2 regions of the Brevundimonas sp. Br13 genome follow, and region 1 is predicted to be linked to the other one. Evidence: riboswitches for the same ligand, from Rfam matches in the RefSeq annotation. Region 1 holds a riboswitch; the other holds the start of a gene.
The links. A riboswitch is a leader RNA that binds a small molecule or an ion and turns the genes downstream of it on or off. The one in region 1 is predicted to bind cobalamin.
Positions count from the first base shown of each region.

Region 2: another riboswitch for cobalamin. It lies ahead of ACZ5M6_RS02675 (TonB-dependent receptor plug domain-containing protein); the one in region 1 lies ahead of metE (5-methyltetrahydropteroyltriglutamate--homocysteine S-methyltransferase).

Region 1 covers NZ_AP044008.1:1,850,212-1,865,128, reverse strand. Annotated here, with positions in the region: gene rplO (50S ribosomal protein L15) at 1-315, opposite strand, end outside; gene rpmD (50S ribosomal protein L30) at 490-678, opposite strand; gene rpsE (30S ribosomal protein S5) at 682-1,284, opposite strand; gene rplR (50S ribosomal protein L18) at 1,297-1,653, opposite strand; gene rplF (50S ribosomal protein L6) at 1,657-2,190, opposite strand; gene rpsH (30S ribosomal protein S8) at 2,192-2,590, opposite strand; gene rpsN (30S ribosomal protein S14) at 2,606-2,911, opposite strand; gene rplE (50S ribosomal protein L5) at 2,931-3,491, opposite strand; gene rplX (50S ribosomal protein L24) at 3,491-3,799, opposite strand; gene rplN (50S ribosomal protein L14) at 3,802-4,170, opposite strand; gene rpsQ (30S ribosomal protein S17) at 4,189-4,431, opposite strand; gene rpmC (50S ribosomal protein L29) at 4,442-4,639, opposite strand; gene rplP (50S ribosomal protein L16) at 4,639-5,079, opposite strand; gene rpsC (30S ribosomal protein S3) at 5,083-5,838, opposite strand; gene rplV (50S ribosomal protein L22) at 5,838-6,218, opposite strand; gene rpsS (30S ribosomal protein S19) at 6,222-6,500, opposite strand; gene rplB (50S ribosomal protein L2) at 6,503-7,339, opposite strand; gene ACZ5M6_RS09115 (50S ribosomal protein L23) at 7,344-7,646, opposite strand; gene rplD (50S ribosomal protein L4) at 7,646-8,284, opposite strand; gene rplC (50S ribosomal protein L3) at 8,284-9,033, opposite strand; gene rpsJ (30S ribosomal protein S10) at 9,054-9,359, opposite strand; gene metE (5-methyltetrahydropteroyltriglutamate--homocysteine S-methyltransferase) at 9,706-12,048, opposite strand; cobalamin riboswitch at 12,159-12,361, opposite strand; gene ACZ5M6_RS09090 (porin) at 12,612-13,361, shown strand; gene ACZ5M6_RS09085 (head GIN domain-containing protein) at 13,490-14,365, opposite strand; gene ACZ5M6_RS09080 (transcriptional regulator) at 14,467-14,917, opposite strand, start outside.
Region 2 covers NZ_AP044008.1:537,759-552,675, reverse strand. Annotated here, with positions in the region: gene ACZ5M6_RS02690 (fumarylacetoacetate hydrolase family protein) at 1-249, shown strand, start outside; gene maiA (maleylacetoacetate isomerase) at 249-884, shown strand; gene ACZ5M6_RS02680 (aldo/keto reductase) at 975-1,895, shown strand; gene ACZ5M6_RS02675 (TonB-dependent receptor plug domain-containing protein) at 1,879-3,702, opposite strand; cobalamin riboswitch at 3,848-4,055, opposite strand; gene mutS (DNA mismatch repair protein MutS) at 4,106-6,790, shown strand; gene ACZ5M6_RS02665 (methyl-accepting chemotaxis protein) at 6,877-8,703, shown strand; gene lpdA (dihydrolipoyl dehydrogenase) at 8,792-10,198, opposite strand; gene ACZ5M6_RS02655 (PAS domain-containing sensor histidine kinase) at 10,311-12,191, opposite strand; gene ACZ5M6_RS02650 (TonB-dependent receptor) at 12,395-14,917, opposite strand, start outside.

The DNA.
Region 1 (14,917 bases):
GCCGGCGGCGACCAGGGCTTCACCCTTGATCTCGGCCGAGGCGTCCAGCTTGCCGGCGTCGATGGCGTCTTGCAGACGCCACAGGTTCACTTCGGCCAGCTTCAGGGCATTGGGATTGTTGAAGCCGCGCTTGGGCATGCGCATGTACAGCGGCATCTGGCCGCCTTCGAAGCCCAGCAGGCTGACGCCCGTCCGCGACTTCTGACCCTTGACGCCGCGGCCCGAGGTCTTGCCCTTGCCGGAGCCGGGGCCGCGGCCCACGCGCATGCGCTTCTTGTGCGCGCCTTCGTTGTCGCGGATTTCGTTCAGTTTCATGTGCCTGATCCTTTCGGGTGCTAGCGCCCGGACATTCGTCCGGACTCGGCTTGGAAAAAAGAAAGTGGCGAGTGGCGAGTGATGAGTGGCGAGTCAAGAGAAATCGGTCGAACCGACACCCGGGCTACTCGTCACTCGCCACTCATCACTCGCCACTTCGCGTAGCGAACAGTCTTACTTCTCGACCACTTCCACCAGGTGGTGGACCTTGGCGATCATGCCGCGAACCGAAGGGGTGTCCTCCAGGGTCGCTTCACGACCCATGCGGTTCAGGCCCAGGCCCACCAGGGTGGCGCGCTGGTCGTTCTTGCGGCGGATCGGCGAGCCGATCTGCTTGATGGTGACGGTCTTCTTCTCGGCCATGACTTAGGACTCCACGGCTTCCGGCGCCGAGGCGCCGTCGTTGCGACGACCCATCAGATCCGCGACCTTCTTGCCGCGCTTGGACGCGACCTGACGGGGCGACGACTGAACCTTCAGGGCTTCGAACGTCGCACGGATCATGTTGTAGGGGTTCGACGAACCGGTCGACTTGCCCACGACGTCCTGGACGCCGAGGGTTTCGAGGACCGCACGCATCGGACCGCCCGCGATGACGCCGGTGCCGGGAGGGGCCGCGCGCATCATGATCTTGCCGGCGCCCCAACGGCCGGCGCCGTCGTGGTGCAGGGTGCGGTTCTCGCGCAGAGGCACGCGGATCATCGTCTTCTTGGCTTCTTCGGTCGCCTTGCGGATGGCTTCCGGCACTTCGCGCGCCTTGCCGTGACCGAAGCCGACGCGACCCTTGCCGTCGCCGACGACCATCAGGGCGGCGAAGCTGAAGCGACGGCCGCCCTTAACGGTGGCGGCGACGCGGTTGATGTGCACCAGCTTCTCGATGATGTCGCTTTCCGGGGCCTCGGCGGCGGCGGGAGCGTTGCGGTCGCGGCGATTACGATCGCCGCCGCCGCGTTGGGGTTGTTGCGCCATCTGTCGCGTCCCTTAGAAGTTCAGGCCGGCTTCACGCGCGGCTTCCGCCAGCGCCTTCACCCGTCCGTGATAGATGTACTCGCCCCGGTCGAAGACGACGTCCTTGACGCCCTTCTCGATGGCGCGCTCGGCGATCAGCTTGCCGATGGCCGTAGCCGCGGCGATGTCCGACCCCTTGGACCCCCTGCCGCCTTCCAGCGACGAGGCGGCCACGACCGTCACGCCCTGGGCGTCGTCGATGATCTGGGCCGAGATGTTCTTGTCCGAACGATAGACCGACAGACGCAGGCGACCGTTGGCGACAGCCTTCAGGCGACGGCGCGTGCGCTCGGCGCGGCGCTTGGCTTGTTGTCGAAGAGAAAGAGCCATGACTTACTTCTTCTTGCCTTCCTTGCGACGCACGGTCTCGCCGGCGTAACGGACGCCCTTGCCCTTGTAGGGCTCCGGCGGACGCAGCTTGCGGATGACCGCGGCGATCTGACCGACGGCCTGCTTGTCCGCGCCCAGGATCTTGATCTCGGTCTGCTTCGGAACAGCAAAGCTGACGCCGGCCGGCGGGTCGATGTCGACTTCATGCGAGAAGCCGAGCTGCAGCGACAGGGCGTTGCCCTTCATCGCGGCGCGGTAACCCACGCCGACCAGTTCCAGCGACTTCTCGAAGCCGGTGGTGACGCCGGTGACCATGTTGTCGACCAGGGTGCGCGACAGACCCCACATGGCGCGACCGCGCTGGGTGTCGGTCCGCAGGCCCAGCGACAGCTCGTCGCCTTCGTGCTTGACTTCGATCTCTTCGGCGACGGTCCAGGAGCGTTCGCCCTTCGGACCCTTCACCGAGACGGTTTGGCCGTCGAGCGTGACCGTCACGCCCTTCGGCACTGCGATGGTTTTCTTGCCAATACGGGACATATCAGTAGACCCTGCAGAGGACTTCGCCGCCGACATTGGCGTCGCGAGCGGCGGCGTCGGACATGACGCCCTTCGAAGTCGAGAGGATCGAGATGCCGAGGCCGTTCTTGACGGGCTTCAGATCGCCGATCGCGGAGTAGACGCGGCGGCCCGGCTTGGACACGCGCGCGATCTCGGCGATGACGGGCTGACCGTCGAAATACTTCAGCTCGATCTCGAACTGCGGAAACTCACCCGGGTTCTGAACCAGGTTGTAGCCGCGGATGTAGCCCTCGTCCTGCAGCACGTCGAGGACGCGCTGGCGCAGACGGGAAGCGGGGGTCAGCACCTTGGAACGCTTGCGGGTCGCCGCGTTCTTGATGCGAGCGATCATGTCGCTCAGGGGATCGTTGATCATCATGTCTCTTCGCTCCCCTTACCAGCTGGACTTGGTCAGGCCCGGGATCTGACCCAGGTTGCCAAGCTCACGCAGCGCGATCCGGCTCATCTTGAGCTTGCGATAGAACGCACGCGGACGACCGGTCACTTCGCAACGGTTGCGAATGCGGCTCGGCGCGGAGTTGCGCGGCAGTTCAGCCAACTTCAGGCGCGCGGCGAAGCGCTCCTCAAGCGGCAGGTTTTCGTCGTTGGCGGTCGCCTTCAGGGCGGCCCGCTTCGCGGCATACTTCGCAACCAGGGCCTTGACGGCTTCGTTGCGGTTTACGGCGCTCTTTTTAGCCATTGTGCTCTTCCCTTCCCGCTCAGTTCTTCAAGAACGGGAACTTGAACTCGGTGAGGAGAGCCTTGGCTTCCTCATCGGTCTTGGCCGTGGTGCAGACGACAATGTCCATGCCCCACATCTGGTCGATCTGGTCGTAATTGATTTCCGGGAACACGATGTGTTCCTTCAGACCGGTGGCGTAGTTGCCGCGACCGTCGAAGGACGTGCCCTTCAGACCGCGGAAGTCCTTCACGCGCGGAAGCGCGATCGTGATGAAACGGTCCAGGAACTCGTACATCTGGTCGCCGCGCAGGGTGACCTTGCCGCCGATGACCATGCCTTCGCGCAGCTTGAAGCCGGCGATGGAGTTACGGGCCTTGGTGGCGACGGCCTTCTGACCGGCGATGGCCGTCAGATCCTTGAGGGCCGCATTGGCCTTCTTGGAGTCGGCGACGGCTTCGCCGATGCCCATGTTCAGGACGATCTTGTCCAGCTTGGGCACCTGCATCTCGTTCGTATAGCCGAACTTGGCCTTCATCTCCGCACGGATGCGGCTCTGATACTCGGCCTTGAGGCGGGGAGTGTATTTCTCGGTAGCCATCAGATGACGTCTCCCGTCGTCTTGGCGAAGCGGACCTTCTTGTCCCCTTCGATCCGGAAGCCGACGCGGGTCGCCTTGCCGTTGGCGTCGGCGATCGCGACGTTCGACAGGTGAAGCGAGGCTTCCTTGTTCTTGATGCCGCCCTGCGGGTCAGCCTGGCTCGGGCGCGTGTGGCGCTGAACCATGTTGACGCCTTCCACGACGACGCGGTTTTCGGAGGGCAGGACCTTCAGCACATTGCCCGTGCGGCCCTTGTCCTTGCCGGTGAGGACGACGACGCGGTCGCCCTTCTTGATCTTGGCGGCCATGGTTACAGGACCTCCGGAGCCAGCGAGATGATCTTCATGTGGTTCTTGGCGCGCAGTTCGCGGGGAACCGGGCCGAAGATCCGCGTGCCGACGGGCTCGTTCTGCTTGTTGACGATGACGGCGGCCGACTTGTCAAAACGGATGACCGAGCCGTCCTTGCGTTGGATGTCCTTGGCGGTGCGCACGACGATGGCGCGCACGACGTCGCCCTTCTTCACGCGGCCGCGCGGAATGGCTTCCTTCACGGAGGCGACGATAGTGTCGCCGATCGAGGCGTAGCGGCGCTTGGAGCCGCCCAACACCTTGATGCACATGACCCGGCGGGCGCCCGAATTATCGGCCACTTCCAGGTTAGTTTGCATCTGGATCATAAGATCAGATCCTTCTGATTACGAGGCGGAGGCGTTGGAAAGGACTTCCCAGCGCTTCAACTTGGACTTGGGGGCGCACTCGACGATGCGAGCGATGTCGCCGACTTTGAGCGCGTTGGCTTCGTCGTGGGCGTGATACTTCTTGGAAGACCGGACGGTCTTCTTCAGCAGCGGGTGCAGCAGGGTGCGCTCCACCTTCACGACGACGGTCTTGTCGCCCTTGTCGGACACGACCACGCCTTCAAGAATTCGCTTGGGCATATTCGTTTCCTTACGAGGCCGCACGCTTCTCGCGCAGAAGCGTCGAGATGCGGGCGATGTCTTTGCGCACTTCACCCACGCGGTGGGTTTTCTCCATCTGGCCGGTGGCCGCCTGGAAACGCAGGTTGAACTGTTCCTTCTTGAGCTTCAGCAGCTCGTCGGCCAGTTGGTCGGTCGTTTGCGACCGCAGATCGGCGATCTTGGTCATTAGGCGGCTTCCTCAACTTGGGCGATGCCGGCGTCGATGCGGGTCACCACCTTGGTGCGGACCGGCAGCTTGGCGGCGCCGAGACGGAGCGCCTCGCGGGCGACCTCGTCCGACACGCCGTCGATTTCGAACAGGATGCGGCCCGGGTGGCAGCGCGCCGCCCAATAGTCCACGGCGCCCTTGCCCTTACCCATCCGGACTTCGGCCGGCTTGCCCGTGACGGGCAGGTCGGGGAAGACGCGGATCCAGACGCGGCCCTGACGCTTCATCTGGCGGGTGATCGCGCGGCGGGCCGCTTCGATCTGACGCGCCGTGATGCGTTCCGGTTCCAGCGTCTTCAGGCCGTACGACCCGAAGTTCAGCGAGAAGCCGCCCTTGGCCGAGCCGTGGATACGGCCCTTGAAGGCCTTGCGGTACTTGGTCTTCTTCGGTTGCAACATGACTTAGTTCTCACGTCCCCGATCGCGACGCGGACCGCGGTCGCCACGGGGGCCGCCGCGTTCGCGGCCTTCGTTCGAGGACGGACCCGAGGCTTCCTGGGCCCAACGCTTGTCCTGGGCCATCGGGTCGTGCTCGAGCACCTCACCCTTAAACACCCAGACCTTCACGCCGATGATGCCGTAGGTCGTCTTGGCTTCGTAGAAGCCGTAGTCGATGTCGGCCCGCAGGGTGTGAAGCGGCACGCGGCCTTCGCGATACCATTCCATCCGCGCGATTTCAGCGCCGCCCAGACGACCCGAGACATTCATCCGAATGCCCTTGGCGCCCAGACGCATGGCCGATTGCATGGCGCGCTTCATGGCGCGACGGAAGGCGACGCGGCGTTCCAGCTGCTGCGCGATGTTCTCGGCGATCAGCTGGGCGTCGGTTTCCGGCTTGCGGACTTCGATGATGTTCAGGTGAACTTCACCTTCGGTGCGCGCCGAGATGTCCTTGCGGAGCTTCTCGATGTCAGCGCCCTTCTTGCCGATCACGACGCCCGGGCGGGCGGCATAGATGGTGATGCGGCACTTCTTGTGCGGGCGCTCGATGATGATGCGCGACACGCCGGCGGCCGACAGGCGTTCCCGCAGCCACTCGCGCAGCTTCAGGTCCTGGTGCAGCAGGCGGGAATAGTCGGCGCCGGCGGCGAACCAACGGCTGTCCCACGTGCGGTTCACGCCGAGGCGCAGACCGACCGGATTGATTTTCTGTCCCATCAGGCGGCCTCGCCGGCTTCGCGGACCACGATGGTGATCTCGCTGAACGGTTTCAGGATGCGCGACGAGCGACCACGAGCGCGGCTCGCGAAACGCTTCATCACCAGGTTCTTGCCCACAAAGGCCTCGGCGACGACCAGGTTGTCGATGTCGAGGTTGTGGTTGTTCTCGGCGTTCGAGATCGCCGAATACAGGACCTTGCGGACGTCGCCGGCGATGCGCTTACGGCTGAATTCCAGCTCGTTCAGCGCCTTCTGAACCGGCATGCCGCGGATCGAGGCGGCGACCAGGTTCAGCTTCTGAGGGCTGATGCGCATGTTGACCTGCTTGGCGCGGGCCTCGGTCGGGCCGACCCGACGAATGTTCTTGGTCTGGGCCATCGGTTACTTCCTTTTGGCCTTCTTGTCCGCCGCGTGACCCGGGAAGTTCCGGGTCGGGGCGAACTCGCCGAACTTCATGCCGACCATCTCTTCCGAGACCGACACGGGAACGTGCTTCTGACCGTTATGGACGCCGAACGTCAGACCGACGAACTGCGGCAGGATGGTGGAGCGGCGCGACCAGGTCTTGATCACGTCCTTGCGGCCCGACGATTGAACGGCGTCGGCCTTCTTGAGCAGATACCCGTCGACAAACGGGCCTTTCCAGGAGGAGCGGGCCATTCTTAGCGAGCCTTCTTCACGTGACGGGTACGGATGATGAACTTGTCCGTAGCCTTGTTCTTACGGGTGCGGGTGCCCTTGGTGTCCTTACCCCACGGCGTTACGGGGGTACGACCACCGGAGGTCCGGCCTTCACCACCACCGTGCGGGTGGTCGATCGGGTTCATGGCGACGCCGCGGACGTGCGGACGCCAGCCCATGTGGCGCTTGCGACCGGCCTTGCCCAGGTTCTGGTTCATGTGGTCGGGGTTCGAAACCGCGCCCACCGTGGCCATGCAGCTGTCCAGGACCATGCGCAGCTCGCCCGAGCCGAGACGGATCTGGGCGTAACCCTGATCGCGACCCACCAGCTGGGCGTAGGCGCCGGCCGAACGGGCCAGCTGAGCGCCCTTGCCGGGCTTCATCTCGATGTTGTGGATGATCGTACCCACCGGCATCGAACGAAGCGGCATGGCGTTGCCCGGCTTCACGTCGGTCTTTTCGCCCGCGACCACCGTGTCGCCCGCCTTCAGGCGTTGCGGCGCGATGATGTAGGTCTTCTCGCCGTCCTCATAGGTCACGAGGGCGATGAAGGCCGTGCGGTTCGGATCGTATTCCAGACGCTCGACCGTGCCGACCATGTCCCACTTGCGACGCTTGAAGTCGATCTTGCGGTACAGGGTCTTGGCGCCGCCGCCGCGGAAGCGGACCGCGACGCGACCGCCCTGCCCGCGACCGCCCGACTTGGTCAGGCCTTCGGTCAGCGACTTTTCCGGACGGCCCTTGTGGAGTTCCGAACGGTCGACCAGCACGAGGGCGCGACGGCCCGGCGAAGTCGGATTGTAATGTTTCAAGGCCATCTGATCAGAGCCCCGTGGTGACGTCGATCGACTGGCCGTCGGCCAGGGTCACGATCGCTTTTTTGATGTCGACGCGACGGCCGAGGATGCCCCGGAAGCGCTTGGTCTTGCCCTTTTGGACCAGGGTGTTGACCTTGACGACGTTGACTTTGAACAGGCTTTCGACCGCAGCGGCGATCTCGTCCTTGGTCGCCGTGTCGGCGACGCGGAAGACGACCTTGTTCTGCTCGGACAGGATCGTGGCCTTTTCGGTGATCACCGGGGCCAGGATGGTGTCGTAGTGCTTGGCGGTAGGTTGAGCGGCCATTACGCGGCTTCCTTATCGCTGAAGCGGGCTTCGATCGCCTCGACGGCGGCCTTGGTCAGCACCAGCTTGTCGGCCCGCAGGATGTCATAGACGTTCAGGCCGGCGTTCGGCAGCACGTCGATGTGCGGGATGTTGCGGGCGGCCAGACCGAAGTTGGCGTCGACTTCCGGACCCGCGATGATCAGAGCCTTGGTCCAACCCAGCTTGCCCAGCGTCTCGCGCAGGGCGGCCGTCTTGGCTTCCGTGACCGAGACGCTGTCGACGACGACCAAGTCGCCCGACTTCACCTTGGACGACAGGGCGTGACGCAGGGCCAAGGCGCGAATCTTCTTCGGCAGGGAGAAGCCGTGATCGCGAACGACCGGACCGAAGGCGCGCGAGCCGCCGACGAACTGCGGCGCACGGCGCGAACCGTGACGGGCGCCGCCGGTGCCCTTCTGCTTGTACATCTTCTTACCCGTACGAGAGTTCTCGTTGCGGGTCTGAACCTTGTGCGTGCCGGCGCGGCGCTTGGCCAGCTGCCAGCTGACGGTGCGGGCCAGGATGTCGCCGCGGATTTCGGAGATGCCGAAGACGGCGTCCGAGAGCTCCACGTCGCCGGCAGCCTTGCCGTCGAGTTTGATGACCGAGAGTTTCATTACGCTTCACCGCCTTCGGTCGCTTCGACGGCCGGCGCTTCTTCAGCGGGCGTCTCAGCGGGTTGAGCGGCCTTGTTCGACTTCACGGCGCCGGGGAACGGAGCCTCGGCCGGACGGGCCTTCTTGATGGCGTCGCGAACCTTGACGTAGGCGCCGTCATGACCGGGGACAGCGCCCTTGATCAGGATCAGGCCACGCTCGGCGTCCACGCGGACGACGGTCAGGTTCTGGGTGGTGACGGTTTCGGCGCCGTAGTGGCCGGCCATCTTCTTGCCGGGGAAGGTACGGCCCGGGTCCTGACGGTTACCCGTCGAACCATGCGAACGGTGCGACAGCGACACGCCGTGCGTGGCGCGCAGACCGCCGAAGTTCCAGCGCTTCATGGCGCCGGCGAAACCCTTACCGATGGTCTCGCCCTGGATATCGACCTTCTGGCCCGCCACAAAGTGGTCGGCCGACAGTTCGGCGCCCACGTCCAGCAGACCGTCCGCATCGACGCGGAACTCGGTCACATAGGCCTTGGGCTCGACTTCCGCCTTGGCGAAGGTCTCGCGTTGAGCCTTGTTGGTGTTCTTAGCCTTCTTCGCGCCAGCGCCCAGCTGGAGAGCGACGTAGCCGTCACGCTCCTGGGTACGTTGGCCGACGACTTGGCAGCCGTCGAGCTGCAGCACAGTGACCGGAACGTGCGCGCCGTCATCGGCGAACACGCGGGTCATGCCCAGCTTCTTGGCGATCACGCCCGTGCGCATCGGATCCCGCCTCTTTCTACTTAAATCTTGATCTCGACGTCCACGCCGGCGGACAGGTCGAGCTTCATGAGCGCGTCCACGGTCTGCGGGGTGGGGTCGACGATGTCGAGCACGCGCTTGTGCGTGCGGATTTCAAACTGCTCACGCGACTTCTTATCGACGTGCGGAGAGCGGTTCACGGTGAACTTTTCGATCAGGGTCGGCAGCGGAATCGGACCACGGACAGTGGCGCCGGTGCGCTTGGCGGTGTTGACGATCTCGCGCGTCGAAAAATCGAGGACGCGGTGATCAAAGGCCTTGAGCCTGATGCGGATGCTTTGATCCATATCGGTGCTTACTTCCAATGCGGTCGGAGGACCGCGTCCCTGTGAACCATTTCAAAGACCGAAGGCCTTCGGGCGCTAGGCCCTCAGGGTACGCAAATCCGCAAAAACGATCGGCCCACGCAGTCGCCTGCGAAGGCCGTTAAAGTCCTGGGTCACTGCAAAGAACAGGGTCTCAGGTCGTTCCTGCGAACCGCGTCTGCATCCGGGGATGCACAGCCGGTCCAACAAGAGTGGCGGCTTATGCCTAGCGATTCCGATTTCGTCAAGCGCGGAACCAAGAGCGGCGATAGGATTTTCCGCGCCGGTCGGAGGACGGTCGAACACCGCCTCCGCTGGCCGCAAATGATCAGGCCGCCGCCGTCTCCCCCGCCCTCATGAGCCGCGCCGCCGTCACCATATTGGCGAGCGCCGCCTCAGTCTCGGGCCAAGCCCGCGTCTTCAACCCGCAATCCGGATTCACCCAAAGCCGGTCCTGCGGCAGTTTGCGCGCCGCCGCCTTCAGCAGGGCGGTCATCGCCTCGACCGTGGGGACGCGCGGCGAGTGGATGTCATAGACGCCCGGCCCGATCTCGGCCGGATAGCGGTAGTCGGAGAAGGCGTCGAGCAGCTCCATCCTGGACCGCGAGGTCTCGATGGAGATGACGTCGGCGTCCATGGCCCCGATGGCCTGAATGATGTCGTTGAACTCCGAATAGCACATATGGGTGTGGATCTGGGTTTCGTCTCGCACCCCCGAGGCCGTGATGCGGAAGCTCTCGACCGCCCATTCCAGATAGTCGTCCCAGTCGGCGCGCCGCAGGGGCAGGCCTTCGCGCAGGGCGGCCTCGTCGATCTGGATGACGGCGGCGCCGGCGGCCTCCAGGTCGATCACCTCATCGCGGATGGCGAAGGCGATCTGGCGGCAGGTGGTGCTGCGCGGCTGGTCGTCGCGCACGAAGGACCAGTTCAGAATCGTGACGGGGCCCGTCAGCATGCCTTTCACCGGTCTGTTGGTCAGACCCTGCGCATAGCGCCACCATTCGACCGTCATCGGCCTCGGCCGCGCGACGTCGCCATAGAGGATCGGCGGGCGCACGCAGCGCGAACCGTAGGACTGCACCCAGGCGGCCTTTGTGAAGACGAAGCCGGACAAGTGCTCGCCAAAATACTGGACCATGTCGTTGCGCTCGAACTCGCCGTGGACCAGGACATCCAGGCCGAGCGCCTCCTGCCACTTGACCGTTCGCGCGGTCTCGTCGCGCAGCAAGCGGGCGTAGGCCGCATCGTCGATGACGCCTCGCCCGTGATCAGCGCGCGCCTTTCGGATCTCAGCCGTCTGAGGAAAGGAGCCGATGGTGGTGGTCGGATAGGCGGGCAGATTCAGACGCCCTCGCTGAACCTGGCGACGAATTTCAAAGCAGGAGTTTCTGAGCGCCAGGGCGGGGTCGGCATCGGCGGCTCGCGCCTGGACCTTGGGGTCGTTGATGCGCGGTGAAGTGCGACGTGAGGCGACCGAGGAGGTCGAGGCGTCGAGCGCCGCTTTCACCGCGCCGCGGCCTTCATTCAACGCCCGCGCCAGGGTGGCCAACTCGGCCACCTTCTGCACGGCGAAGGCCAGCCAGTCCTTGATCTCGGGATCGAGCCCGGTCTCCCGTTCCAGGTCAATAGGCGTATGCAACAAGGAGCAGGACGGAGCGATCACCACCCTGCGTCCAGCCGCGACCAAAGGCTCCACCTTGTCCAGCACGGCGTTGAGGTCGACCTTCCAGACATTGCGGCCGTCAATGACGCCGAGCGAAAGCACCTGGTCGGGGCGCGCCCCCGACGCGACCTGGGCCAACTGCTCCGGCGCCCGGATCAGGTCGATGTGCAGTCCGTGAACCGGCAGGCGCAGCACGGCCTCCAGATTATCCCCGAGCCCACCGAAATAGGTGGTCAGCATCAGCTTGATCGGCGGCGTCACGTCGGTCAGCACACGATAGGCGTGGTCGTAAGCCGCCTTCGCCTCATCGCTCAGATCGGTGACCAGGCAGGGCTCGTCCATCTGCACCCAGGTGGCGCCGGCGCGGGCCAGGGACCGCAGCACCTCGGCATAGATCGGCAGCAGGCGCGGCAGCAGGCTGAGGACGTCAAACGGCTCGCCCCGCGTCTTGCCCAGCAGGAGATAAGAGACCGGTCCCAGCAGCACCGGCCGGGTCTCGATCCCCAGCGCCCTGGCCTCCAGATATTCGTCCAGCGCCTTGGTCGAGCCGAGACGGAACACCTGATCGAAGGTGAACTCCGGCGCGAGATAATGGTAGTTGGTGTCGAACCATTTGGTCATCTCCATGGCCGGCGTCCCCTCGCCGCTCGCATGGACATGGCCGTGCGCACACGGCTGGCTGTCGCCTCGCGATCCACGGGCCATGGCGAAATAGGTCGCCAGATCGACCCGCTCCCCGCGCCAGCCGTAGGCGGCCGGCACGGCGCCCACCATGGCCGTCAGGTCGAGCACATGATCATAGAGAGAGAAGTCGTTGGACGGCACGACGTCGGCCCCCAGGTCGCGCTGGCGCGCCCAGGTCGGGGCGCGCAGCTCAGCGGCGGTAGACAGGAGGGTCTCGGCGTCGGTCTTGCCGGCCCAATAGGCCTCGAGCGCGGTCTTCAGCTCTCTCTTGGGGCCGATGCGGGGAAAGCCGAGGGTGGCGACCTGGACGGTGTGGCGGGTCATGACGTTCGAAACCTGTGTTGTGGCCAGGCTTCGGACAGGGTCGCGCGGACGCCGACGCGGACGTGCAGGGTCCGGCGGCGCGCATGCGGCCTGACCGGACACCCCGCCGGAGGACGTTATCTGTCGGGGCAGGTCTCCTGGCTCACGGGTCGACACCTAGGGTCCGGCCTTCCCGGCGTGAACGCCAGTGACACGAGATGGACCTTCGACTCGCCGCTTACAGTTGCGGGGGCAGCGCCGGTTTCACACCGGCTTCCCTCTTAGCTCCACGCGCTCCGAAGACCACGTGCAGACCACGACGGCTGAGGATGCCTCACAATAAGCAAGCCGTCAATACACATAAGGATATGCTTATACGATTATGCGATTGCCACATCTTAACACTTTGCCTCCAGATACGCCCACCCCTGACACATTGCGACCACAAGGCGTGGCGGATGGGCAACACGACAGTTTCAAGACACTTACGTAACGACGATTTAATGCTCAGCTTCGTCTTCGCCTGATAGCAGCCGCCCTCCCCGGACCCCCATCCGGGTCGAGACTGCTAAGGACAAAAGAAAATGAAGACGATCCTCCTCGCCACGGCCGCCGCCCTGTTCGCCGCCCCGGCCTTCGCCCAAGACGCCGTCGGCTCGGTCGGCGTGACCTATTCCAACCCCTCGATCGAGGTCGCCGGCAACGATGTCGACGCCGACGTCTGGACCGTGGACGGCACGGTCGCCCTGCCGGCCGCTGACTGGACCGTGACCCTGAACGGCGCCGTCGACTACACCAAGGCCTTCGGTGAAGAAGACTTCACCGGCGTCGCCGCCGCCCACCTGACCAAGATGTGGACCTCGGACGTCCGCGCCGGCGCCTTCGTCGCCGCCAACGGCATCGGCTCGGGCGATGAGCCGGTCTGGACCGTCGGCGCCGAGGCCCAGAAGTACCTGTCCAACGCGACCCTGACCGGCCTGGTCGCCTACACCACGGCCGACGACGCAGACGCCGACATCTGGACCGTCGGCGGCGACGCCGCCTTCTACGTCATGCCGAACCTGCGCCTGAACGCCGGCGTCAGCTACAACAACGTCGATGTCGCCGGCGGCGACGTGGACGCCTGGACCTACGGCGTTGGCGCCGAGTACGAAATCGAGAACAGCCCGTTCTCGGTCGGCGCTTCCTACACCCGCGCCGACATCGAGTCGGTCGACGTCGACACCTGGTCGGTCGGCCTGCGCTACAGCTTCGGCGGCGGTCTGCAAGCCCGCGACCGGGCCGGCGCCAACCTGGGCGTTTCGGCCATCACCAGCGTCCTGGGCGCCTTCTAAGCCTGACGGCCTGCTGACTAAAAAGAGCCCCGGCGGAGCGATCCGCCGGGGCTTTTTCATCGCCGCCGTCCCATTGCGGAAGATCCGGGGTTCCACGACCGGAGCCTTCCAGCGGCGAGAAGCGGATGTCAGCGTCCGATTTGAACGGAGCCTGAGCCGACGATTGACCGGGAGACCGAGCCGGTCGCCGCCGCAACATAGACGCTGCCGGACCCCGCTATCGCCGCGTTGAGGTCGCGGGTCGTCCCTCCGTAGTGAACCTCGCCTGACCCGCCGATCGACACCGACAGCTTGTCCAGACGGCCCTGGCGCACGGTCACGCCGCCCGACCCGCCGATCGAAATATCCCCCTGGCCCGAGACAGCCGCCACATCGACCCGGCCCGTGCCCCCGACGCTGGTCTTCAGATTTCCAGTCGCGCCCGCCGCGACGGAGCCTGAACCGCCCACATTGGCTTCCAAGCTGCGTGAAGCGCCGGCTCGGATCGAGCCTGAGCCGCCGACGCTCAGTTCCAAGGCGCCGTCGACATTGGCAACCGTCCACGAGCCGCACCCGCCGCTGTCCAGTTCGACCGAACGCGCGCCGCGTCCCACGGCGCCGAAAACAGCGCCCTCCGCGCTGACGTCCACATCACGCGGGGTGCGCAACACGATCAGCGGCGCGTCTTCCAGACGGACGCGGCCCAGGTTGCGCACCTCGACACTGGCGCCTTCGCCAGGTTGGGCGGCGCCCGCACGCCCGGCGTTGCAGTTTCGGACGTCGCCGCCCCACATCCCGGTGCGACGCAGGCCGCCGTCGATGCGGACGTCCCGTCCCTGACGACGCACCTGGAGCGCCGGCAACCGGGAGCGTCCCTGCGTCACCTCCACGGCGACGTCCTGGCGGTCTTCGACGATGACGACGACGCGCGCGACAGCGTTGCGGATTTCGACCTCGGCGGCAGACGCCGGCGCGGCTGCGGCGCAGGCCGTCAATGCGGCGGCGGCGATCAGAACGGTCTTCATGAGAGCTCCCTTTCCCTGACTATGGGAGAAGGGTGATCGCCCGGGCGACCGAAGTCATTTTAACTTCAGGTCATGAACCCGAATTAACCTGGCGCCCCGCCTCAGGCCCGGATCTCTCCCGCTCCGTCGGCGGCGCCGATCTGGGGTTCGAAGTCGCGTTCGAACTGGGCGATCCGGCTCTTCAACAATCCGGCGCGCTTCAGGGCCAGAGAAGCCGCCCAGCGGGCCGCCAGCTCGGGCGTCCCCATGGCGTCGGTGCAACGCGGGCGTCCGCCGCGGCTGCGAAGGACGGCGTTGGTGAACAGGGCTCCGTTTCGGAAACGCGACGGCCAGGTCTGGAAGTCCATCGACAGGCTGACGCAGAACCGATCCAGATTCTCAACCCTGTGCGGCGCATACAGAGGCCAGGTCAGCGCCCGGCCCGGCTCCAGATCGATGATCTGCGCCTCTCGCTCGAAGGCCAGGTCATAGGGCAGTTCCTCGGTCGTCTGGCGGGCGACCACCTGTTCCATGTTCCGTTCCGGCAATCGCCGCTCGTCGCCGGGATAGACG
Region 2 (14,917 bases), 1.3 Mb from region 1:
GGCGCCCTGCCGAACCCGGACGGGTCCATCGTCCTGACCGTCAATGGCGAAACCCGCCAATCCAGCGTCCTCAGCGACATGATCCTGAACCCGGACCAGATCGTCGCGGCGGCGGGCGGGCTCTGGACGCTTCAGCCGGGCGACCTGATCTTCACCGGAACCCCATCCGGCGTCGGGCCGATCGTGCGCGGCGACAAGGTGGCGGTCGCCATCGAGGGTCTGGCGCCCCTGAGCTTCGAGATCGTCTGATGATCCTGCACGGCTATTGGCGGTCCGGCGCCAGCTATCGGGTCCGCATCGGCCTGGGGCTGAAGGGACTGGCTTATCAGACTGCGGCCCTTGATCTGCGCAAGGGCGAACAGAAGGCCCCCGCCTTTCTGGCGATCAATCCCCAGGGCATGACCCCCGCCTTGCAGCAGGGGGAGACGGTCCTGACCCAAAGCCCGGCGATCCTGGAATGGCTGGAGGAGACCCATCCCGAGCCGCCCCTGTTGCCGAAGGACGCCCAGGACCGCGCCCAGGTCCGGGCCATGGCGGCCCTGATCGGCTGCGACATCCATCCGCTGAACAATCTTCGCGTCCTGACCGCCCTGCGTCAGGAGTTCGGCGCCGATCAGGCGACGGTCGACGCCTGGGCGGGGCGCTGGATTACGCCGGGCTTCGACGCTCTGGAGGTCCTGGTCGCGCGCCACGGTGCGGGTTGGAGTTTCGGCGATCGTCCCGGACTGGCGGACTGCTATCTGATTCCACAGCTCTATTCGGCGCGGCGGTTCAATCTGGCCCTGACGCCCTGGCCGCGCCTTGTGGCGGTCGAGGCCGCCGCCCAGGCCCATCCGGCCTTTCAGGCGGCCCACCCGGACCGGCAGCCCGACGCCGACGGCTGAGCGCGCCCGACCCATATCGGCGGTCGATGAGTAAGACTCGCGTAAGGTCTTGATCAACCTCCCTTAAGCTTTGGGGGGCATGATCGGGGGGTGACGCAGTCCCCACCCTCTCCCTCGGCGCCATCGCCGGTCGATCGCCTGGCCCTGGCCGTGGTGACCGAGCCCGAGCGCGCCGCCAAGCCCCTCATGGCCGCCCCGTCGGGCGCCCGCGAGGACGCGATGCGTTTCCTGTTGCAGACGGGAGCGGACGCGGGGGTCAAGGTGATCGCGACCAAGCCGACCGGCGACGGCGAACGGCTGTTGGGCCAGGCCTGGCCCTTCCCCTCCCCCTTCCGCGTCACGGTTCGCACCGTCGGCCTGGGCGAAGGACTGGATCGGGTTGAGGCGCGGGCGCGCCGCTCCTTGGAACGTCTGGGCCTGCCGCGGGGCGAGGCCCTGCTGGTCAACAATCCCGCCGACCTGGCCGGCGCCGAGGGGCGGGCCCTTTGGGACCGGCTGCAGGCCTTGAAGGCCCGCGGCCTGTTTCGCAGCATCGGCTTTTGCGCCACGGTCGAGGACGGACCCGTCCTCCTAGCCCGGCGCCTGGAGGCCGATGTGGTTCAGGTCGCCTGCAATCTTCTGGATCAGCGCGCGGCGGCCGAGGGAATTCTGGATGAGATCAAGGCCCTGGGGGCCCAGGTCCACCTGTCTTCGGTCTTCGCCGGCGGCCTGTTGTTCGCCCCCGGCGACGATCTTCCGGCCCATTTGACCGGCTATGATCAGGCCCTGTCGCGCATCCGACGGCGCCTGGCGGAACGGCGCTGCGATCCGATGCAGGCCGCCCTGGCCTACGCCTTTTCTCTGGAGGCGGTGGACCGGGTGGTGGCCAGCGTGGCCTCCGCCGCCGAGCTGCGCGCCATATTGGCGGCCGCCCATGCGCCCGGTCCCGACCTGGACTGGTCGGAACTGGCGCTGGAGGCGCCGGCGGCCTTCGCCGCCGACGCCCGCAACCTGATCAGTAGCGCAGCCTGACCCCGACATAGGCCGACCGGCCGGGCTTTCCATAGCCGAACACCTGCTGATAGTGTTCGTCGCCCAGGTTCTCGATCCGCGCCGTCAGGGCGACCTTGTCCGTCAAAGCGTAGGCCGCGTTCAGATTGGCCGTGACGAAGCTCTCGCGGACCACTGTGGAAAAGCCGCCAGAGTCGTCCTGATCGCCTTCCGCCCGCACGGTCAGGGCGCCGGACAGGCGATCCCCCGTCCAGCCCAGGGTCGCCGAACCGGCGTGTTCGGGCACGCGCAGCAGGCGAGCGCCCGTGGTGCGGTCCGCAGCGTCGGTCCAGGCGTAGGCCAAGGTCAGGTCGAAACCGGCGCCGAGGCGCGCGCGGCCTTCCAGCTCGAGCCCGTCCGACCGCGTCTTGGCGACGTTGACGTAGCGGCCGGCGGAATAGGTGATTTGGTCCTCGACGTTCAGCCGATACAGGGTCGCGCGTCCCTCGAACCGACCGCCGGCGGAGGCCCAGCCCAGGGCGATCTCGACGCTGTCGGCCGTCTCCGGCTTCAGCGCGGGCCACGGCTGGGGCGCGAAACAATAGTCGCACACCGCTTGGCTGACGGTCGGGGCCTTGAAGCCTGTGCCATAGGCGCCCGACAGGATGAAGCCGCCGGCCAGATCATAGGCCGCCGAAATCCGCCCCGTGGTCTTTGAGCCGAAATCGTCCGTGTCGTCGTACCGCAATCCGCCGCTCAGGTTCAGCGGGCCGGCGTCATACCGGGCCACGCCGAACACCGAGGTTATCGACAGGTCGCGCGACAGACCTGACGACAGGGCCGCCGAGGCCTCGTTGCGTTCGACGCCGAAGGCGTAGTCCACGCCTTGCGCCTGACCGTCCGCCTGCCAGCGGTAGGCCTGACGGTCGCCGCTGAAGGTCGAGCCGAAGCCGTCGCTGTAGGAGGTGCGCTCCAGATCGGACGCCGAGATGCTGAACTGATGATCAAGACCGAAAGCCTGGGCCGTCACCCGACCGAAGCCCGACCACTGTTCGCTGTCCTGGGCGTCGCCGGTGTCGGCCAGCACATAGTCAGGCGCGGGGAAGCCGTCGATGTCGGCGTGGCTGTCGTTCCAGCGCGCCGCGCCTTCGACCTTGACCGCGTCGGACAGGACATAGCGGCCCTTGGCGCCCAGGGTCGTGCTGCGAAAGCCGTCGGTCTCGGGATTGCCGTCCGCCTTGTCCGCCGCGGAAATCCCGTCGGTCTGGAAGCGCGAGACATAGGCGCTGAAGGCGTAGGTCTCATTGGCGACGCCGGCCGACAGACGACCGCGCGCCGTGTCGAAGCTGCCGGCCTCGGCCTCGGCGCGAACGCCATCGATTTCGCGCGTGGTGAAGGAAATCACCCCGCCGATGGCGTCCGATCCCCACAGGGACGACTGCGGACCACTGAGCACCTCGATCCGGTCGATGTCGGCCAGTTCGAAGCTGGAGAAGTCATAGGCGCCGTTCGGTTCGGCCGCATCATTGATCGGCGCCCCGTCCACCAGCACCAGGGTCTTGCCCGGCGTCGCGCCGCGCATGCGGACCTGGGCGATCCCGCCGAAGGCCCCCGTTCGCGTCACCGACAGGCCAGGCACGTCGGACAGGATGTCGGCGGCGAAGACGGCGCCGCGTTGCTCGATGATCCTAGAATCGATGACCCGGGCGCCGGGCGTCTCGGCGACGATGGCGGGCAGGCGGGTGGCGGTGACCACGACCTCGTCCAGCTGGGTCGCCTCATCGGCGAAAGCGGGTGCGGCGATGACGGCGGCCATGGCCGCCGTCGATGAAAGAATGGAGCGCTTCATTGTGAGCGATGTCCCCGTATCGGCCCGGCGAATGCGCGCGCAGGGTCGTGACCAGCGAGCCGATCCGCCCGGCCGCGAGGCCGGGACGACGCAAGATCGGGTCGCTTCCACGGAGAAACCGCGCCTCTGTCTGGTCCCGGACAGGAGCGAGCGACGTCGGCGGCCAGGTCTCCTGGCTTGCGGGTCATAAACCGCCGTCCTCGCCTTCCCAGTCACCCAGTGGCGCCGAGGTCTAGACCCCGGACGGACGACGCTCTCGCCGCCTACAGTTGCGGGCACAGCCACGGTGTCTCACCGTGTTCCCTTAACCGCCTGATCCGGCCTATCGCAGGGGCGACAAGCCTGTGCAAGAGCCGGTCAACGGGCTTGAGCGCCAGGACGCGATCCGTCACCCTGTCGCAACATGAACGCCCCTGTCTCTCACCCGCCTGACATCGCCGCCTCTCTGGAGGGCGCCACGCCCTTCATGGCCCAGTATCTGACGGCCAAGGCCGGACAGCCGGACGCCATCCTGTTCTTCCGCATGGGCGACTTCTACGAGCTGTTCTTCAAGGACGCCGAGGTGGCGGCGGCGGCTCTGGGCATCACCCTGACCAAGCGGGGCAAGCACCAGGGCGAGGACATCCCCATGGCCGGGGTGCCGGTCCACGCCATGGAGGGCTATCTGGCCCGGCTGATCCGCCTGGGCCACAAGGTGGCCATCTGCGAACAGCTGGAAGACCCGGCCGAGGCCAAGAAGCGCGGCGGCAAGGCCGTGGTCCAGCGCGGCGTGGTGCGGGTGGTGACGCCCGGCACCCTGACCGAGGACAGTCTCTTGGACGCGCGCGGCGCCAACCGGCTGGCCGCCGCAGCGGTGCGCAAGGGTCGGGCGGCCGTGGCGGTGGTCGAACTGTCTTCCGGCGCGGTGGACAGCGTCGCCTGTGCGCTGGAGGATCTCGGGGCGACGCTGGCCGCCTTCCGCCCGTCCGAGGTTCTGGTCACTGACCGGATCTATTCCGACCCGACGACGCGGGACGCCCTGGACGGGTCCGGCGGCGTGGTTCAGGCCCTGGCCTCGGCCATCGCCGAGCCCCAGGCGGCGCGGACGCGGGTCGAGCGGCTGTACGGGGTTGCGGCCTTGGACGGTTTCGGCGCCTTCGAGGAGGCCGAGGTCTCGGCGCTCGGCCTGATCGCCGCCTATCTGGAGACGACCCAGGCCGGCAAGGTTCCGGCCCTGGCCCCGCCCCGCCGTCTGGGCGAGAGCGGGTTTCTGGCCATCGACCCGGCGACCCGCGCCAGTCTGGAGATCGACCGAACGCAGAGGGGCGAACGTGAAGGCTCGCTCTTGGCCTGTATCGACCGCACCGTCACCTCGGGCGGGGCCCGGGCCCTGGCGGAACGGATCGCCCGACCGCTGCGCGACCCCCTGGCGATCAATGAACAGCTGGACGCCGTCGAATGGCTGCTGGAGCGGCGCGATCTGCGGCGCGACCTCCGCGACGGTCTGAAGGCGTCGGCCGATGTGGCGCGGGCGGTCGGACGGCTGGCCTTGGGGCGCGGCGGTCCGCGCGACCTGGCGGCGGTGCGCGTGGGCCTGTCCGTCGCCGAGGGGATCGCGGGCCTGTTCATCGGTCAGGTGGACCCGCTTACCGGCCAGCCGCGCCGCATCGCCCTGGCCCTGGACCGACTGAACCTGTCGCCCGAGGTGTCGCGGCTGAAGGCCGATCTGATCGACGGCCTGGTGGACGAACCGTCGCATCTGGCCCGCGACGGCGGCTTCGTGCGCCCCGACTATCGCCCCGAACTGGACGCCGCCCGCACCCTGCGCGACGACAGCCGCCGGGTGGTGGCCGATCTGGAGGCGCGGGCGGTCGCCGAGTCCGGCGTACCCTTCAAGGTCAAGCACAACGCCGTCCTGGGCTATTTCCTGGAAACCTCGGCCAAGGCGGCGGAGGGCCTGTTGCGGGCCGGGCCGGACAGTCCCTTCATCCACCGTCAGACCCTGGCCAGCCAGGTACGGTTCACCACGGTCGAACTGTCGGAGCTGGACGCCCGGATCAGCCAGGCCGGTCACCGCGCCCTGGCCATCGAGGCCGAGACCTTCGAGGGCTGGCGGCGCGAAGTCGCCCGCCTGGCCCAGCCGCTGCAGGCGGTCGCGGAGGCTCTGGCCGAGCTGGACGCCCATGCGGCCCTGGCGGAATGGGCCCAGGAGGCCGGGGCGACTCGGCCGGTGGTGGACGACAGTCTGGTCTTCTCGGTCGAGGCCGGGCGGCATCCGGTGGTCGAGGCGGCGGTCAAGGCGGCCGGCGATCCCTATACGCCCAACAACGCCCGCCTGGACGGGTCTGGATCGGACTGCGCCCGCCTGGCTATCGTCACCGGGCCGAACATGGCCGGTAAGTCGACCTTCCTGCGCCAGAACGCCCTTCTGGTGATCCTGGCCCAGGCCGGGGCCTTCGTACCGGCGCGCGCCATGCGTCTGGGCGTGGTCGACCGGCTGTTCAGCCGCGTCGGCGCCGGCGACGACCTGGCGCGGGGCCGGTCCACCTTCATGATGGAGATGGTCGAGACCGCCGCCATCCTGACCCAGGCCACGCCGCGCAGCTTCGTGGTTCTGGACGAGATCGGCCGCGGCACGGCCACCTATGACGGCCTGGCCATCGCCTGGGCCACGGCCGAGGCCCTGCACGACGTCAATCGCGCCCGCACCCTGTTCGCCACCCACTATCATGAGCTGGCCCAGTTGGAGACGCGGCTGGACCACGTCTGCAACCTGTCCATGACGGCCAAGGAATGGAACGGCGATCTGGTCTTTCTGCACGAGGCGGCGCCGGGGGCGGCGGACCGATCCTACGGCGTTCAGGTGGCCAAGCTGGCCGGGGCGCCGGCCGCGGTGGTGGCGCGGGCCAAGGCGGTGCTGGAGCGGCTGGAAGGGGAGAAGGCGGCAGCGGCCCGCCTGGACGATCTGCCGCTGTTCGCCGTGGCCGAGCCGGAGCCGCCGCGCGCGCCTTCCAAGCTGGAGGCGGCCTTGCAGGCGGTGGACCCCGACGCCCTGACGCCGCGCGAGGCTCTGGAGACGCTCTACAGGTTGAAGAGCCTGGCTGATTGAGAAGGTCGGCCCTTGCCAGGGATAGAAATCTAGACCCTGTTCGGTAACAGTCGTGGTCCGCCAGACCGAATCGCTGAGGATCGGCCATGAAGCCCAGCGCGCTTTCCCTTTCCGGCAAGACGGCCTTGATGGTCATTACGGCCCTCGGCGTCCTGACCCTGGTGCTGACGGCCGTCGCTGCGGTCCTGCTGACCCGCGACGCTGAGGCCCAGGCCGCCGAGCGTCAGGAGGCCAATATGCGGGTCGCCTGGGACGTGCTGGCCGATTACGGCGACGGCTTCACGGCGCGCGACGGCAGGCTGTATGTCGGATCGACTCCGATGAACGACTTCGTCGAGCCCGTGGACCGGATCAAGGCCCTGGTCGGGGGAACCGCGACCGTCTTCCTGAACGATCTGCGGGTGACGACCAATGTGGTCAAGGATGACGGCTCCCGCGCCGTGGGCACTCGGCTGAAGCCCGGCCCCGTCTATGACGCGGTGCTGAAGGCGGGCGAACCCTATCGCGGTCAGGCGGACATTCTGGGCAAGCCTTATTTCGTCGCCTACGACCCGATCAAGACCGCTTCGGGTCAGACCATCGGCGTGCTGTACGTCGGCATCCCCAAGGCCGACTTCATGGCCCCGGTAAACCAGGTCATCTCGGCCCTCGTCCTATGCGGCCTGATCGCCGCCCTGATAGGGGTGGCGCTCTGCCTGCTCGCCTCTCGCCGCATGTTCTCGCCCCTGAAGGCGCTTTGCGATCGGATGGAGGCCCTGCGACAGGGCCGGACCGACTTCGACGCGCCCTGGGCGGCCCGTCAGGACGACATCGGCCAAATCGCCCGGGCGGTGGTCGCCTTCCGCGAGGCCGCCGTGCGCCAGAAGGCCACGGAAGCCGAGACCGAGGCCATGCGTGAGGCCGCCCGCGCGACGCGAGAGGCGGGAGAGGCGGAGCGGGATCGTCTGGCCGAGGAAGACGCCCGGGTCGCCGCAGCCCTCGGGGAGGGCCTGTCCGCCCTGGCGCGCGGCGATCTGAGCCACCGGATCACCGCAGACTTCGCTGAGCGCAGCCGCCAGCTGAAGGACGACTACAACGCCGCCGTGGACACCCTGGCGGCGACCATGGCCGACATCATCGACCTGGTTGAGGCGATGCGGGCGGGAACATCGGAGGTGACGACCGCGACCGACGACCTGTCGCGCCGCACCGAAAGACAGGCCGCCGCCCTGGAACAGACCGCCGCCGCTCTGGACCAGATCACGGTCACGGTGCGCAAGACTGCGCAAGGCGCCCGGTCCGCCGCCGACATCACCGCCGAGGCCCGGAGCGGCGCCGCGACGCGAGAGCAGATCATCGCCGAGACCACAACCGCCATGGGCGAGATCGAGGCGACCTCGGGTCGGATCGGGCAGATCATTGGGGTGATCGACGAAATCGCCTTCCAGACCAACCTTCTGGCGCTTAACGCCGGGGTCGAGGCGGCGCGGGCGGGCGAGGCCGGTCGCGGTTTCGCGGTGGTGGCTTCAGAGGTTCGCGCCCTGGCCCAAAGGTCGGCGGAGGCCGCGCGGGAGATCAAAGACCTGATCGCCGCCTCCAGCGCCAGCGTCGGCGAAGGCGCCCGACTGGTGTCCCAGACCGGTGCGGCCCTGACCGCCCTGATCGGCCAGGTGGCCGAAATCAACCAGCTGGCCGGCGAGATCGCCGCCTCGGCCAAGGCGCAGGCCGAGGGGCTGGCCGAGGTCAATACGGCCGTCAACCAGATGGACCAGACCACCCAGCAGAACGCGGCCATGGTCCAACAGACCACCGCCGCCAACCAGGCGCTCAGCCAGGAGGCGGAACGGCTGGCCGAACTGGTGTCGCGCTTCCGTCTGGGCGACGGGGCGCCATACGGCGACGCTCAGGACGAACGGAGGGTCTGGGCCGCCTGAGCAGGATCGAACAGGCGCAAATGAAAGGCCCGCCCGGATCCTCCGGGCGGGCCTTGTCACATCGACTGACAGGTCGACGGGGGCCGGATCAGGCCTGCATCATCCAGCCTTCGACGTCCATGGCCGCCTGACGCACGGCTTCCGAACGGGTCGGGTGGGCGTGGCAGGTGCGGGCGATGTCTTCCGAGGCGCCGCCGAAGCTCATGGTGACGGCGGCTTCGTGGATCATCTCCCCGGCCTGGGGGCCCATGATGTGGACGCCCAGCACCTTGTCCGTCGCGGCGTCGGCCAGAACCTTAACGAAGCCGTCGGTCTCGTGGTTGATCTTGGCGCGGCTGTTGGCGGTGAAGGGGAATTTGCCCTTCTTGTAGGCGACGCCGGCCGCCTTCAGCTGGTCCTCGGTCTGACCGACCCAAGCCACTTCCGGGAAGGTGTAGACCACGCTGGGGACCAGGGCGTAGTCGACGTGGCCGTATTTGCCGGCGATGGTGTCGATCACGGCGACCGCGTCTTCCTCGGCCTTGTGCGCCAGCATCGGGCCGTGGGTCACGTCGCCGATCACCCAAAGGCCGTCGGCGACCTTGAAGTGGTCATGGTCGATGAAGCCGCGCTTGTCCGGCGTGACGCCGATGGTCTCCAGACCCAGGCCGTCCGTATAGGGGCGACGGCCGATGGCGACCAGGACGACGTCGCCCTTCAGGGTTTCGGCGGCGCCGCCGGCCGAGGGCTCGACCGTCAGCTCCACGCCGTCCTTGCCGGACTTGGCGGCCGTGACCTTGGCGCCCAGTTTGAACGTCATACCCTGTTTGGTCAGGGTGCGCTGGAAGGCGGTGGCGACCTCGGTGTCCATGCCGGGGGTGATCCGGTCCAGGAATTCGACGACGGTCACCTCGGCGCCCAGGCGACGCCAGACCGAACCCAGCTCCAGGCCGATGATGCCGGCGCCGACCACGATCAGCTTCTTCGGCACGGCCGGCAGGGACAGGGCGCCGGTGGAATCGATCACCTTGCCCGCTTCAAAGGCGACGCCGGGCAGGGGGGTGGGCTCCGAGCCGGTGGCGATGACGATGTTCTTGGCCTCGAGCGTCTGGACCGAACCGTCGGCGGCGGTCACCTCGACCTGGCCCTTTCCGACGATCTTGCCCTTGCCCTTGATCCAGTCGGCCTTGTTCTTCTTGAACAGGAACTCGATCCCCTTGGTCAGGGCGGTGACGCTGTCGTCCTTGGACTTGTGCATCTGGCTCAGGTTCAGCTTGGGCTGGACCTCAATGCCGATCTTGGCGAACTCGCTGTTGGCGGCGTCCCACATTTCCGAGGCGTGCAGCAGGGCCTTGGACGGCATGCAGCCGACGTTCAGGCAGGTGCCCCCCAGGGTGGCGCGCATCTCGACGCAGGCGACCTTCAGGCCCAGCTGGCCGGCGCGGATGGCGGCGTTATAGCCGCCGGGCCCCCCGCCGATGATGACGACGTCGTAGGGAGCGGGGGCTTCGGCCATGATATCCTCTGGTCTTCTGGCGCGCGGGAAAAGCGCGCGGACACTAGCGCCGACCCCGCACGGGTCAACCGCCGCGCATCATATGGGGCGCGGAATCGACCTTTGCAGGGGGTCAGACGACCGGCTCGGCCCTGGTCTGCTCCTGCGGCGACGGCTCGGGCTGGGCGCCGGCGGCGCCTTCAGGCGTCAAATCCAGCGGCAGGGTGATGGCCACCTCAGCCCCCTCGCCCGGGGCGCTCTCCACGGTCAGGGCGCCGGACGCCTGTCGGGCGAAGGCGAAGGCCTGAGACAGACCCAGCCCCGCCGCGTCGCTTCGGGTGGTGAAAAAGGGTTCGGGCGCGCGACGCAGAGTGTCCGAATCCATGCCGGGGCCGGAGTCGCGCACGCTGAGCCGCAGGTCGCCGGCCGAGGCGATCGCCAGACGAACGGCGACCGATCCGGCGCCGTTCGAGGCCTCGACCGCATTGCGGGTCAAGGCGATGACCGCCGCCTCGAATGCGACGGGATCGACCCGCGCCGGCGCGGGCTGGTTCGGGGTCTCGATCATCAGATCGACGTCCGGTCCGGCGATCTGGCGCAGCCGGCCCTCCAGCCCCGCCAACAGTACGCCCAGGTCCAGGCGCCGCAGCAGGGTGCGGTCCTCGTCCTGAGAAAAGGCGCTCAGCCGGCGGGTCATCTGTTCGCCGCGTCGCCCCGCCGTCAGGGCCGCCTGGCCCAGCCGGCGGACGCGGTCAGGATCGTCGGAGTGGCGCAACAGCATGTCCAGGGCGGAGGTCATGACGTTCAGCAGGGCGGCGAAATCCTGCGTCACCCCGCCCGCCAAACGGCCGACATTGGCCATGCGGCGTTCGGCCTCCAAGGCCTCACGCAGATCGCGCTCCGCCTTTTCCGCCTGGGCCAGCGCCTTTTCATGGGCGAGCGCCTGGGCCTCCTGACGGCGGGAGAATTCGGCCTGGGCGGCGGTAAGGGCGGCGGCGACCGCGTCGGAGGCGGCCGCATCGTCGTTTGCCTCGGCGAGGGCGGGCGCAGCCGGGGCCGTATCCTGGGCCTCGGACACGGGCGAGCCGGCCAGAAGGATGGCATCCGCAGCGTCCGCCTCGTCGGTCAGAGGCAGGAGGGTCCAGCGGATCGCCGCGCCCTCGGCGTCGATCGTCTCTATCGGAGGGATATCCTCGCTCGGAGCGGTCAGAACGGCTCTGAGGGTCTGGCGAGCCTCGACCCGGCGGTCGGGCGGCAGGAACAGGTCGGCGAAATCGGCCCCCGCCACGCCCTCGCTGCGGCCCAGCATGACCAGGGCGGCGCGGTTGGCCTGGCGGATCGCGCCGTCGGCCCCGACCACCACCAGGGCGCTGGAGGCGGCGTCGAAGACGCGGTCGGACAGGCTCGGTCCCGCCGGGCGCGCCGAGGGCGCGGCCGGGGGCGCCGGCGGAGGCGTCATCGGTTCGATCGCCGGGGTGGTCAGGACGTCCGTCTCGACGATGGCGGCGATCGAGCCCGTGATCTGGCCGTGCTCGTTCTCGATCGGCATGGCCGTCACCGAAACCAGCATCTTCTTGCGGGTCGCCGCATTGACCATCAGGTGCTGAAAGCCGCGCACCGTCTGGCCCCGCAGAGCCCGTGCGCTGGGAAGGAGGTCGGGCGGCACGGTCTTGCCGTCCGGAAAGGTGATGCCCCAGGTGGCGGAGTGGAACCGCAGCCCCAGGAGTTCGGCGTCGCGACGGCCCAGCAACTGATGCGCGGCGCGGTTGGCGAAGACGAACTTGCCCGTCTGGTCCGTCTCGACCATGGCGACGGGAACGGCGTTCAGGGTTTCGAACAGGCGGCGATCCGAGGACTCCGCCACCTTCTGAACGATGTCCAGCTGATCCGTCGCGCTGGCGTGGCGCACCCGGTTGGCGATGGCGAACCAGATGGCGATGACCGCCGCGACATTGCCGAAGCCCGCCAGGAGTCCAAGCACCAGGGTCCAGTTGACCTCGCCTTCGAGGAACATCAGTCGATCCGTCTCAATTTGGGGCTCACATCCCCCGCATCGGCGTCCCCGTGCAAAAGGCGAACCGGTGAAGCGGAGACTTAGCGTGTTAACCACACGACATCGCGACGGGCGTCGTCAAGCCGTTCCAACCCTCTCAGCCCCAACGAAAAAAGGGCCGGGCGTCGCCGCCCGGCCCCTTCTATTCGCGGCTCGGCTGAGCCTTACAGTTTGAAGCGCACGCCGACGAAGACGTTGTAGCCGAACTTCTCGTACTCATAGGTCCTTTCCTTGACCCCGTAGTAGCGGACGCCCGCCGAGTCGGTGAGGTTCTTGGCCTCGCCGAACACTTCGACGCCGTTGCCGAAGTCGTAGCTGGTGGTGAAGTCCAGCTGACCGCGACCTTCGACATACAGATCCTTGCCCGGATTGGTCGCGTCGATCGCCTCCAGGAAGTCCCCGCGGTGGGTGTAGGAGATCCGCGCGCTGAACCCGTACCGCTCATAGAAGAGAGCGGCGTTGTAGGTTTCGTCCGACTGACCCGGCAGGGCGAAGGTGTCACGGCCGGCGAAGGCGCGGCTGGTTTTGATTTCCGCATCCGTCAGGGTGTAGTTGGCGAAGACGCCGAAGCCGGACGCCCAGCTCGGCAGGAAGTCGAACGTCTGCTGCCAGTTGAACTCGACGCCGGCGATGTGGCCGTCGCGAGCGTTGCGGGCCTCGGTCACCTGGGCGACCGTGCTGGTCGGGGTGACGTAGGGCACATTGTCCGTCACCAGGGTGAAGCGGTAGTTGGACAGGTCCTTGTAGAAGGCGTTGGCCGAGATCACGCCCAGAGGACGCAGATAGTATTCCAGACCCAGATCGACGTTGTTCGACAGGGTCGGCTTCAGATCGGGATTGCCCCGCGTCACGGTCGTGCGGCCGCTGTCGGTCGTTTCCAGAACGCGCGGGACGATGTCCGTATAGTCCGGACGCGAGATGGCGCGGGTCAGGGCGAACCGTCCGATCAGCTGATCGCTGAAGCTGTGGCGCAGCGTCAGATTGGGGAAGAAGTCCGTCTGATCGCGATCGACCGTGACCGGGGTCTGGGCGCCCGACAGGGCGACGCTGGTCGCCGACCCTTCGAAGTCCGTCTTCTCGACGCGCAGACCCACGAGGACATCGGTCGCGCCGAGGTCGAACCTGGCCTGAGCGTAGCCCGCCAGGATGTCTTCCTTGGCGGTGTAGTCGGCGGTGATCGACTGGGGAATGCGGCGCACGCCAGCGGCCGAATCCGGGTTGGTCGAGCCAGCCCGAACCCGGTCGAAATAGTCCGTCACCAAACCGGCGTCGAATTTGAAGCCGAGGTTATAGTCGTAGTTCTGCGACGGACGATCGCTGAGCAGCGAAGCCAGGGTACCCGGATTTGCGGCGGCGGAGCGGTCGCGGAAACGCTCCTCATCGGCCGTCACTTCGCGTGCGCTGTACTTGGCGCCGAACTTGAGCTCGACTTCTCGTCCGCCGATGATCGTGGGCAGTTCGAAGTTGGTCTTGAAGGCGACGTCGTCCTGTTCGGTCGAGTTGGACCGGAAGGTGTTTTCGCGGAATTTATAGTTGTTGGAGTTCAGGTAGAAGCCGGTCGGGTCGGTGAAGACCGAATAGGTCGGCTGATAGTGGTCGGCCGTGTTGTAAAACATCGTCGGCACCGGGTCCGAGCGATAGACCAGTTCGTCACGGTGCGGATAGGTCTGCTCGCTGTCGGCGAACGACAGGACGGCGTCCCAGACCGCCCCGTTGCCGAACGTCCGCTGGCCGCCCAACTGCACGGTGGAGATGTCGTTCTCTTGCGTGCGGTGACGCAGTTGCTTGTAGATGCGGGCGTTGTTGAAGGTGGCGCTGGTGTCGGTCGATCCCGGTTGCAGCGTGCCGTCGCTGTAGGTGAAGTTCAGCGTGTTGCGGAACTCGTCGTCGCGGAACTGGGCGTAGGAGCCCTTCAGCCAGACGCGGGTCGCCTCGCTGGGACGCCATTCCAGGGCGCCCGTCACCGCCTTGCGGGTGCGCTCGGTCTCGTAGTCCTTGAACAGGGTGTTCTCGAGACCCCAGATCTGGCCGCCGCCCTGCGCGGGGTTGCGGTTGATCAGCACCCATCCGTTCTCGACGTTGTCGGGACGGCGGTTGGTTTCGGAATAGCTCAACGACACCAGGGCGCCGAAGGTTTGGTTCGGGCCGAAGACGTTGGAAGCCGTCAGGCCGCCGCGATAGTCCTCGCCGCCGTAATCATTGTAGCTGCCGCCCGCGTAACCGCTGAGCGCCAGGCGGCGCTTGTCGAAGGGCGAGCGCGTCTTGATGTCCACGGCGCCGGCGATGGAATCCGCGTCCTGGCTGGGGCGCAGGGTCTTGGAGACCTCGACGGTCGAGACGATGTCCGACGGCAGGGTGTCGAGATCGACCGCGCGGGTCGACGGCGACACGGCGGGGACGGCCACCCCGTCCACCGAGATGGCGGTGAAGCTGGACGGCGCGCCGCGGACATTGATGTAGCGGCCTTCGCCCTGGTCGCGCTGGATGGCGATGCCTTGGACGCGCTGCAGGGACTCGGCGACGTTGGGGTCGGGGTAGCGGCCGATGGCGTCGGCCGACAGGACGTTGATGGTGCCGTCGGCGTTCTTCTGCTGGTTCAGCGAACGGGCCACGCCGTCGGTGATGACGCCGGTGACGATCACGTCGCTGACCGTGGCGGCCTCGGCCGCGCCAAGGGCGATGGCGAC